4 regions of the Comamonas sp. GW821-FHT11H03 genome follow, and region 2 is predicted to be linked to each of the others. Evidence: predicted binding sites of a transcription regulator. Region 2 holds the regulator's gene; each other region holds the start of a gene.

Region 1 (2,200 bases), on a different contig from region 2:
TGGCCATCGTCCCGTTCTTCATCCACTACACGTCCGGCTTCGACGCCGAGCAGCGCTGGCAGACCATTCGCACCGCCGCCTTTGCAGCGTTCTGCGTGATTGCGGTCTGCGCCCTGCTGGGGCTGCAGATTCTGCAGTTCTTCAATATCTCGCTGCAAAGCTTTCAGGTCGGCGGCGGTCTGCTGCTGCTGATCAGCGCGATGAACATGCTCAACGCACGCCCTGCCGAAGAGCGCCCCAACAATGCCACTCTGGCAGCCGGCGTCGAAAAGGCCGCCGAGGGCAACAGCATTGCCGTCGTGCCGCTGACCATTCCGCTGCTGACCGGGCCTGCCGCCATGTCCACCGTGGTGATCTATGCCGATCAGGCGCGTACCATCTGGCAGCATGTGGCACTGGTCGGTTACGGCGTGGTGGTGGCTGCTGCCATCATGGTGTGCTTTTCATTGGCCCACCCGATTGCCCGCGTGCTGGGCAAGACCGGCATCAATGTGATGACCCGGCTCATGGGCCTGATTCTGGCCGCGCTGGCCATCGAGGTGATGGCGGGAGGCCTGATCAAGATCTTCCCCATCCTGGCCTCCCCGGCGATTTACCCTTGACCCCCTGAGCGGCTACGCCGCTTCCCCCAAGGGGGACGGCAGCTTCGCTGCGCGGCGGCGCTTGCTCGCTGTCTCTCGCCTTGGCGCGTGCCAGTTTCAGGCAGTTACCACTTCCTTTTTTTCAGCTTCACCGCAGGCGCCGCCACAGCCGGTAATGGGCTCAGTCGGCAAGGCCTCGGGCATCATCACTGCGCCGCTGACCGGATCGAAGCCCGAGCGGCGCATATGCAGGGCCAAGGCGGCATCCATATTCTGCGCATGGTGGCTGAACCAGGGGCCCAGCTCGGCCGCCATATGGCGGATGGTCGCCAGATCACCCTGCTCTGCCTTGACCGCTCCCTCGCGCAGGACGGCCAGCACCACCTTGTGCTGCTGGCTGTGGCAGTTGACCGTGGCAAATCCCGTGGTCTGCATCCAGCGGTCTTCCTGATCGAAGTGCTGCTGGGTGTGGGCAATCAGCTCGCCCCATAGAGCACACAGCTGCTCGTCGGCGGCGGCCTCCACCTGGGCCAGCAGGGCAACGAACTCCTCATGCACCGTGTCCATGACGGGAAAATCCAGGATGAGAGCGGCATTCCATTCGAGGCTGGCCATGGCAGTTCCTTGTGCGAGATTGAGGAACTGGCAGCTTAAGAACAAGACCTGATCCGGCCATTGACCCACATCAGCAAAGCAGCTGCCCGCCGGCAGCCAGGACTTGCCCGGAATCAACAAAGCCCTGCATGACAGGGCTTTGGGAGCAGCAATGCCTGGGGCTCGTCGAGCCTTAGCGCCCGTAACCCTGCAACCAGCGGCTGAGCTGGGCAGCCGCCTCATCCACCGCACGCGCCATGGCCTGGGCACCGCCGGCTGCGTCGGCTGCAGCAGCAGGCACTTCGACCGTGAACACTTTCTGGCCCAGCAACTGGTTGCCTGCACTCTCGCCGGCACCAATCAGGCTGGCACTCAGGCGCAGCAGCGCACGGCTGCTGCTGGCACTGTCAAAGACCTGGCTGAACTCGTCCACCGTCACGCGCAGCTGCGCAATCGAGCGCTTGTCGGCCAGCACCGCGCGGACATTGTCCTTGCCCGAAAGAACGGGACGCTCCAGCCCCAGACGCATGCGCAGACGCTGCTCCACCATCTGGGCCGGAGGCAGGCTCCAGCGCGCGTTCTGGTAGGCACGCAGCTGCTGGCTGTCGCTGTAGTTCAGGCGGTAGAACATGGCCGTCAGGCCCTCGGGCAGGCCTGGAGCCTGGACTTCGGCCAGCACCAGCGGCACCGGCGCCACCGAAGGAGCGGCTGCATTGGCGGCCGGCACCACAAGGTCGGTCATGCCCAGGTCATAGCGCACCGGCTGCGTGGGAGCTGTGGGCAGGCCTGAGCAGGCTGCGAGCGCCAGCACCAGAGAAGAAGCGCCCAGTAATCGCCATGCTCCGCGGCCTGTGAGTGAAAGCTTTGTGTCTGCCATATTGATTCCTTTAGGACTGGCGCCAACGGGAAAGGACAACGGGAATTCCTATCGCAAAAAACACCCTGCCTGATCCGAGTTTGCGCAAGTCGCGTCCTTGTTGCCGATTCACTTGGCCGGAGCCACAAAACCGGGCTCGCCGGGGCCT
Region 2 (2,200 bases):
ACGGCGCGCCTCGACCACCAACGCAAAGACTTGCTCGGCGGGCTGCTCGCGGTGCACCGCTTTCTGTACCGCGGGGTCAAAGTCCTGCACACCAAAGCTCAGACGATTGAACCCCATGTCCTTGAGAGCTCTGAGCCGCTCGTTGCTGACGGTGCGCGGATCGACCTCGATGGAGTACTCGCCCGCAGGATCCAGCTTGAAATGCTCACGCATCAAGACCATCAGCTGCTGCAACTCTGCATCGCTGAAGAAGGTCGGTGTACCTCCGCCCAGATGCAGCTGGCTTACGAGCTGGCCTTTGCCGCAGTGCTCGGTATGCATGGCCAGCTCGCGGCCCAAGTAGTCCAGATACTCGGCAGCCTTTTCATGATGCTTGGTCACGATCTTGTTGCAGGCGCAGTAATAGCAAAGCGACTCACAGAACGGCACATGCACATAAACGGACAGCGGCAAAGCGCGCGAGCCAGAATGCGTCTTGCGCTGCTTGAGTGCCAGTATGTAGTCGTCTGCACCAAAAGCCTCAACAAAACGGTCGGCTGTTGGGAACGATGTGTAGCGTGGGCCGGGGATATCAAAGCGGCTCAGCAACTCAGGCGTGACTGCGGTCATAACTGGGAGTTAGGGTGCGCCCACACTCTGCATGGAGCATATTTCAATGGAAATCAGATCCTGAAAATCATGCCCCAAATAGGCAAAAGCGCATGTTTTGGAACGAATACTGGCAATGTGCCCCAAGGCAATCATCCTGTCCTTGATGAAAATCAAGAGACCTCAAGGCAAGTGCTGCGACAATTTGATCCATCTCATCTTCAACCACGAGGTCAATGACCAGCGCGACTCTCCACTGTGTGTCTGTCTGCGCGGTAGCAAAAGCCCATGAATCTTCAGACCATCAAAGCATCCTGCTCCAACTGCAATCTGCGTGAACTGTGCATGCCCATGGGCCTGGACGATGAACAAATGGAGCGCATTGAAGAGGTTGTGGCCACGCGCCGCAAGATCAAGCGCGGTGGGCTGCTGTTTCGCAATGGCGAAGAGTTCACCTCTCTGTATGCCATTCGAACCGGCTTCTTCAAGACCAGCGTGGCGACCGAAGACGGTCGCGATCAGGTCACAGGCTTTCAGATGGCGGGCGAAATCATTGGTCTGGACGGTATCGTCAACGACCACCACACTTGTGATGCCGTGGCCCTGGAAGACGCCGAGGTCTGTGTCATGCCGTTTGACAAACTGGAGCAGCTCTCGCGCGAGGTCACGGCGCTGCAGAACCATGTGCACAAGGTCATGAGCCGCGAAATCGTGCGCGAGCATGGCGTGATGCTGCTGCTGGGCAGCATGCGTGCCGAAGAGCGCCTGGCGGCTTTTGTGTTGAACCTGGTCCAGCGTCTGTCGGCACGCGGCTTTTCCAAGTCGGAGCTGGTGCTGCGCATGACGCGCGAAGAAATCGGCAGTTACCTGGGCCTCAAGCTCGAGACCGTGAGCCGCACTTTCTCCAAATTTGCAGAGGAAGGCATTGTGGAAGTCAGGCAGCGCCACCTGCGCATTCTGGATACCGAGGCGCTCAAACGCATCGTCAACAGCCAGCAATGCCAGAGCTGAGCCGAGTCAGCAGACGCTCTCAAGACAAAGCCCGCGGACAGCGGGCTTTTTTATCTGGGCGAATTACTCGGGCAGAGGCTCGGAAACGATGCCTCCATTGAGATCGCTGACGGAGCGCCCCAGCATCACCGTCATCGCTCCTCCTATCAGGGTCACGACCCAGAAGGCAAAAAAGGCGACCGTATAGATGGCCTGGCGCGACCAGCCCAGGGGGGAACCAAGCCAGTGCAGATCCAGCGGGTCCACAAAGGCAAAAACCACCATCTCCATGATTGCCGCCGCCAGAAAGGCCGGCCAGACAATCCACATCCAGCGTCGAGCATCCATCCTGATTCTCCTTGGGCTGTGGGCTTGACCATATTTTGCACAAAGGTGATGACCGCTCACGCAGGACTGCGGGCATGCACCATGGCGGGAAACCCTGAATCACTCTCTTTTCAGTAGCACCTTGCGCCATCCGGATAATGAAAAACCATTTACTTCTGCATCAACGTTAGACGGAGCATGCGCAACATGCTCTGATTTTGATATTGGCAACAAAAAAGGCCGCAAAAGCGACCTTGGCGGAGCAAGCACCGGAGCGCTCAGCGATCCAGAGGAT
Region 3 (2,200 bases), 130 kb from region 2:
TGGCACTCAATGCCGAGCAGGTCACGGGAGTGAAGGCCAACCGGGAACTGCCCGTGGTCTGGGCTGTGGCCAAAGGGTCGTTGATGAACAAGGCCATCTTGGTGCCGGCGGCGTTGTTGATCAGCGCTTTCGTGCCCTGGCTGATCACGCCATTGTTGATGGTGGGAGGAGCTTTTCTGTGCTTCGAAGGCGTGGAGAAGATCCTTGAGCTGTTTCACAAACACCAAAAGCATGATGCACATGACGCCGTGGTGGATGCCGAGGAGGCTGCCCATCAAGGTGTTGCACCTTCATCGGTGCGTGCCGCGCGTGAAAAGCAGATGGACCCGATGGAGTACGAAAAGCAGAAGGTCAAGGGTGCCGTGCGTACGGACTTTATTCTGTCGGCCGAAATCATGGCGATTGCGCTGGGTACGGTGTCCGCCAAACCCATATGGGAGCAAGCCTCGGTGCTGATCGCTGTAGCTCTGGCCATCACCGTCTTCGTCTATGGACTGGTGGCCGGCATTGTGCGCATGGATGATGTGGGTGGCTGGCTGATGGCCAGGAGCAGCAGCGCTGCCAAGGCCATGGGCCGTGGTCTGATTGGTTTTACCCCGTGGCTGATGCGCGGGCTGTCCATCGTGGGCACGGCCGCCATGTTCATGGTGGGCGGTAGCTTGCTGGTGCACGGCATAAAGCCTGTCGAGCATTGGATAGAGCAGGTGATTGTGCCCACGGGCGGTATGGCAGCAATGCTGGGACCGGTGTTGGTGCATGTGCTGGTCGGGGGCGTCATTGGCGGTGCGGTTGTGGTGTGCGTGGAGCTGTGGCACAAGCTGCGACCAGCTGGGGTGGCTCATCCGAAGTGACGAATACCATCACTGGTGACGCAAATTTTTGCGCTTCATCAGTATCTTGGGCGGACGTGGCCTATGGGCAACGTCCGCTTTTTTCTTTGCGGTGTTGGTGTGCGGGTTGACATGGGACAAACCCGTGTGGCAACGGCTTTGTTTCAATGGATGCCAAGGGATGCAAAGCATTGCACTCACCCAATTCTTCAAGGAAAGAACCCATGAAAAAGACTCTGATCGCGATTGCTGCTGTTGCCAGTGCCCTGACTGCCGGGACCGCTTTTGCCCAATCTTCGTTTGACGGCTCCAGCCCTTGGCAGGTTCGCGTGCGCGCTCTGCATCTGGACAGCGACAACGGTGGCGCTGCTGGAGACGCCGGCGTGAGCATCAACAACAAGTGGATGCCTGAACTGGACGTGTCCTACTTCTTCACGCCCAACATCGCGGCAGAGCTGGTGCTGACCTATCCCCAAAAGCATGATGTGCGCCTGAATGGCGGCAAGATCGGTTCGCTCAAGCATCTGCCCCCCACCTTGCTGGCGCAGTACCACTTCACCAACTTTGGGGCCTTCAAGCCTTATGTGGGGGCAGGCGTGAACTACACACGCTTCTCGAGCGTGGACATCCTGGATGGTGCCGTGACCGTGAAGAAGAACAGTTTTGGCGGCGCGCTGCAGGTCGGCTTCGACTATGCGCTGGACAAGAACTGGTCGCTGAACTTCGATATCAAGAAGGTGTATTTGGGCACCAAGATCACAGGTGCAGGCGTGTTTGAAAACACCAAGTTCAAGGTTGACCCATGGCTGGTGGGTGTGGGCGTGGGCTATCGCTTCTGATAGCTTCACGGCAAAGAGTGTTCTTGTCTGCGGCCTTCTTCCCGCAGGCGAGGCACGCACCGCAGGCTCTGCGGTGCATCGGGGTCATCAGGTCGGCATGGCCTGATGACTTCGGAGGCTAGGGTGTATGTTTAGATCGGTATTCCGCCAACGCGGGGTACCGATTTTTTTTGCTGAATTCTTTGAGCAGTATTGACTTTGTCAGCATTGCTGCATACGCATGCAGTAAAAGAATCGCTGGCTTCAGTCCTACTTCTGCCGATTGCCGGCCGCGCTAGGCTGAGGGCCTAAGGCAGGCTTGGCAGTGATGGCGCGGGCAGTGGCTGCATCGCGCGATCGGCTCATCAGGAGGATCAGCATGCGCGCGATACCGGACAGGCAGGCAGCATCAATAGAGTTTGCATCACGCGCAGGGCGCATTCCATTGCCTCTGGCGACCTCGTTGAGACCTCCACAGCTTCAGGGCGAGAGTTGCACCTTTATGGATGCGTATACCCCCTCGACGCTTGTGCGCTGTGAACTGGCGCAGGG
Region 4 (2,200 bases), on a different contig from region 2:
TTCCCAAAGACATCTACACCGAGCCTACGCCCGATGTGAATACCCTGGCCAACCTCGGCCCCCTCACCGGCATGGCCGGCGTCTGGACCGGCAAGCGCGGCCTGGACATCAATCCCAAGGCTGACGGGCCCGAAAAGCAGGCCTTTATCGAGCACATGGAGTGCCAGCCCATCGATGCGCAAACCAACGGCCCACAGCTCTTCTATGGCCTGCGCTACCACACGCGCATCGTCAAGCCCGACGACGTGGAAACCTTTCACGACCAGGTCGGTTACTGGCTGTGGGAGCCTGCCACCGGCAACATCATCCAGACCCTGACCATCCCGCGCGGGCAGACCGCCATGGCCACGGGCAAGACCACGGCCGATGCCACCAGCTTCACCCTCAGGGCCGAGCGCGGCTCCACCGTCAACGGCATCTCCAGCAACCCGTTTCTGGAGCACGCCTTCAGAACCGACGCCTATACCATCACCGTCACCAAGCACTCAGACGGCACCTGGTCGTACGAGCAGGAAACCACGTTGACCATCCCCGGTCAGAGCGAGCCTTTTGCCCATACCGACCGCAACACCTTGCACAAGATTGGCGAGCCCACGCCCAACCCAACGGCAAGGGCCGCAGTTGAAATCTGATTGGCGCTCTCAAGGGACTCGACGCCACGGCCGAATTCACTGGCTCCACAGGGCGCACACTCCCCGATTACCGCATCGTCCGCGATGGCCTTACGCTGCTGGTCATGGACCTAGGGGCAAGAAGGCGCTGGCCTGCAAACTGGCCTATGTAGATGCCTTTCAACGCATGGAGGCCATTCGCAGCAAGCTGTCGGCATTCGGCACATGGCGCTAGCCTTCAATCTGGTCGCGAAGGCTGCACCGCACTGCGTTCAAGACTTTCATACAGGGCGATGCCGACAAATGACAGCACAGCGGCCACCTACTGAGCCTGGATTACGGCCGCCCACCCGCGCCATGCACAGTCGATTGAGACCGACCTGATACCGGCCTCCTTCGACAGCCTGCCAGCCGGCAACAGCCGCAGGGCATGCTGCGCATGACGTTCGGATAGTCTGCTTTTGATAGCTTCTAACGCTTTATGGATAAGGGCTTGAGGCGGCTTTTACCCGCGCCTTCATAAATTTGATTTCCATCAATAAACCGTCTGAATACTCATTTCAAGATGTTGCATTAGCAGCCCTGGAGTGTGAGTATGAGTTCAGTGATCGGTCGAATTGATTTGGCAACAAGACGCGCACTTATGCGCAAGGAGGCTGGATATGTTCAAGCACATTTTGATTCCTACGGACGGCTCGAAACTTTCTGAGGCCGCGCTGCGCGCGGGCATACAACTGGCCAAGGAACAAGGCGCACAGGTGACGGCGCTGTATGTGATGCCGGATTACGCAGCCATGATTTACGGAGCCGAGGCGCTGATCGCCTACAACTCTGCAGAGTTCGACAAGAGCGCCCAGAAGGAAGCAGATCAGGTGTTGCAAACTGCCCTGGGCATTGCCAAAACCGAGGGCGTGGCCTGCCAGACGGTGCGGGTAACGAATATCTCCATCAATCAGGCCATCATCAAGCAGGCGCAGGAGGGTAACTGCGATCTGATCTGCATGGCATCACACGGCCGCAAGGGCATTGCCGGCATTTTGCTGGGCAGCGAGACCCAGCGCGTACTGGTCAACAGCAGCATTCCGGTTCTGGTGCATCGCCCGGTTTAAGCCTGATCGACTGCAGCGCAGCCACTTCCCGGCCGCTCTCATACTGCAAACAACGCCCCATCGCCCTCGTGCGGTGGGGCGCTTTTTCATGGCCGATCGTCGTGTAGCATCGGTGCATCAAATTGTGAGCCTTTGGTTCCATTTGTCACGCCGGCAGCGGCGTCTCTTGTTCATTTTGAAAAAAGGGAAAAGCAGATGAGTCACGCAATCGCAACCGATGCCGGCCTGACGTGGCAGACCGGCCCGATTCGCCCCAGAGCCTGCACCTGCGGCAGCGTGGTGTGCCAGTTGCTGCATGAGCGGGTGATGAGCGATATGTCGCGCCGCATGTTTGTGGGTGGCGTGGCAGCGACGATGGCTCCGTTTGTGGGCCTGCATGCGGCCGAGCCCGGTGCCGGCGGCACGCCTAAGCAGGCCGACCGCCCCGTGTTGCTGACCAATCTGCGCCTGTTTGACGGTACGGGCAAGTCGGTGCGCCAA

The links. The regulator FNR, encoded in region 2, switches genes on or off when oxygen is low (the NO sensors DNR and NnrR bind a similar motif). The targets are predictions, from matches to a motif close to TTGATNNNNATCAA.
Region 1: the regulator FNR is predicted to act here: its motif matches at 1,257-1,270, upstream of AC1RTQ_RS20005 (hemerythrin domain-containing protein).
Region 3: the regulator FNR is predicted to act here: its motif matches at 958-971, upstream of AC1RTQ_RS13105 (OmpW/AlkL family protein).
Region 4: the regulator FNR is predicted to act here: its motif matches at 1,137-1,150, upstream of AC1RTQ_RS11690 (universal stress protein).

What each region holds. Positions count from the first base shown of each region.
Region 1 is NZ_JBXARF010000009.1:284,734-286,933, reverse strand. Features, by position in the region: gene AC1RTQ_RS20010 (MarC family protein) at 1-602, shown strand, start outside; gene AC1RTQ_RS20005 (hemerythrin domain-containing protein) at 699-1,196, opposite strand; gene AC1RTQ_RS20000 (ABC-type transport auxiliary lipoprotein family protein) at 1,369-2,052, opposite strand; gene AC1RTQ_RS19995 (MlaD family protein) at 2,161-2,200, opposite strand, start outside.
Region 2 is NZ_JBXARF010000005.1:272,116-274,315, reverse strand. Features, by position in the region: gene hemN (oxygen-independent coproporphyrinogen III oxidase) at 1-609, opposite strand, end outside; gene fnr (fumarate/nitrate reduction transcriptional regulator Fnr) at 877-1,599, shown strand; gene AC1RTQ_RS13670 (hypothetical protein) at 1,663-1,926, opposite strand; gene AC1RTQ_RS13665 (FixH family protein) at 2,184-2,200, opposite strand, start outside.
Region 3 is NZ_JBXARF010000005.1:143,443-145,642, forward strand. Features, by position in the region: gene AC1RTQ_RS13100 (DUF808 domain-containing protein) at 1-851, shown strand, start outside; gene AC1RTQ_RS13105 (OmpW/AlkL family protein) at 1,055-1,669, shown strand; gene egtD (L-histidine N(alpha)-methyltransferase) at 2,151-2,200, shown strand, end outside.
Region 4 is NZ_JBXARF010000004.1:258,300-260,499, forward strand. Features, by position in the region: gene AC1RTQ_RS11685 (FABP family protein) at 1-632, shown strand, start outside; gene AC1RTQ_RS11690 (universal stress protein) at 1,274-1,720, shown strand; gene AC1RTQ_RS11695 (metal-dependent hydrolase family protein) at 1,916-2,200, shown strand, end outside.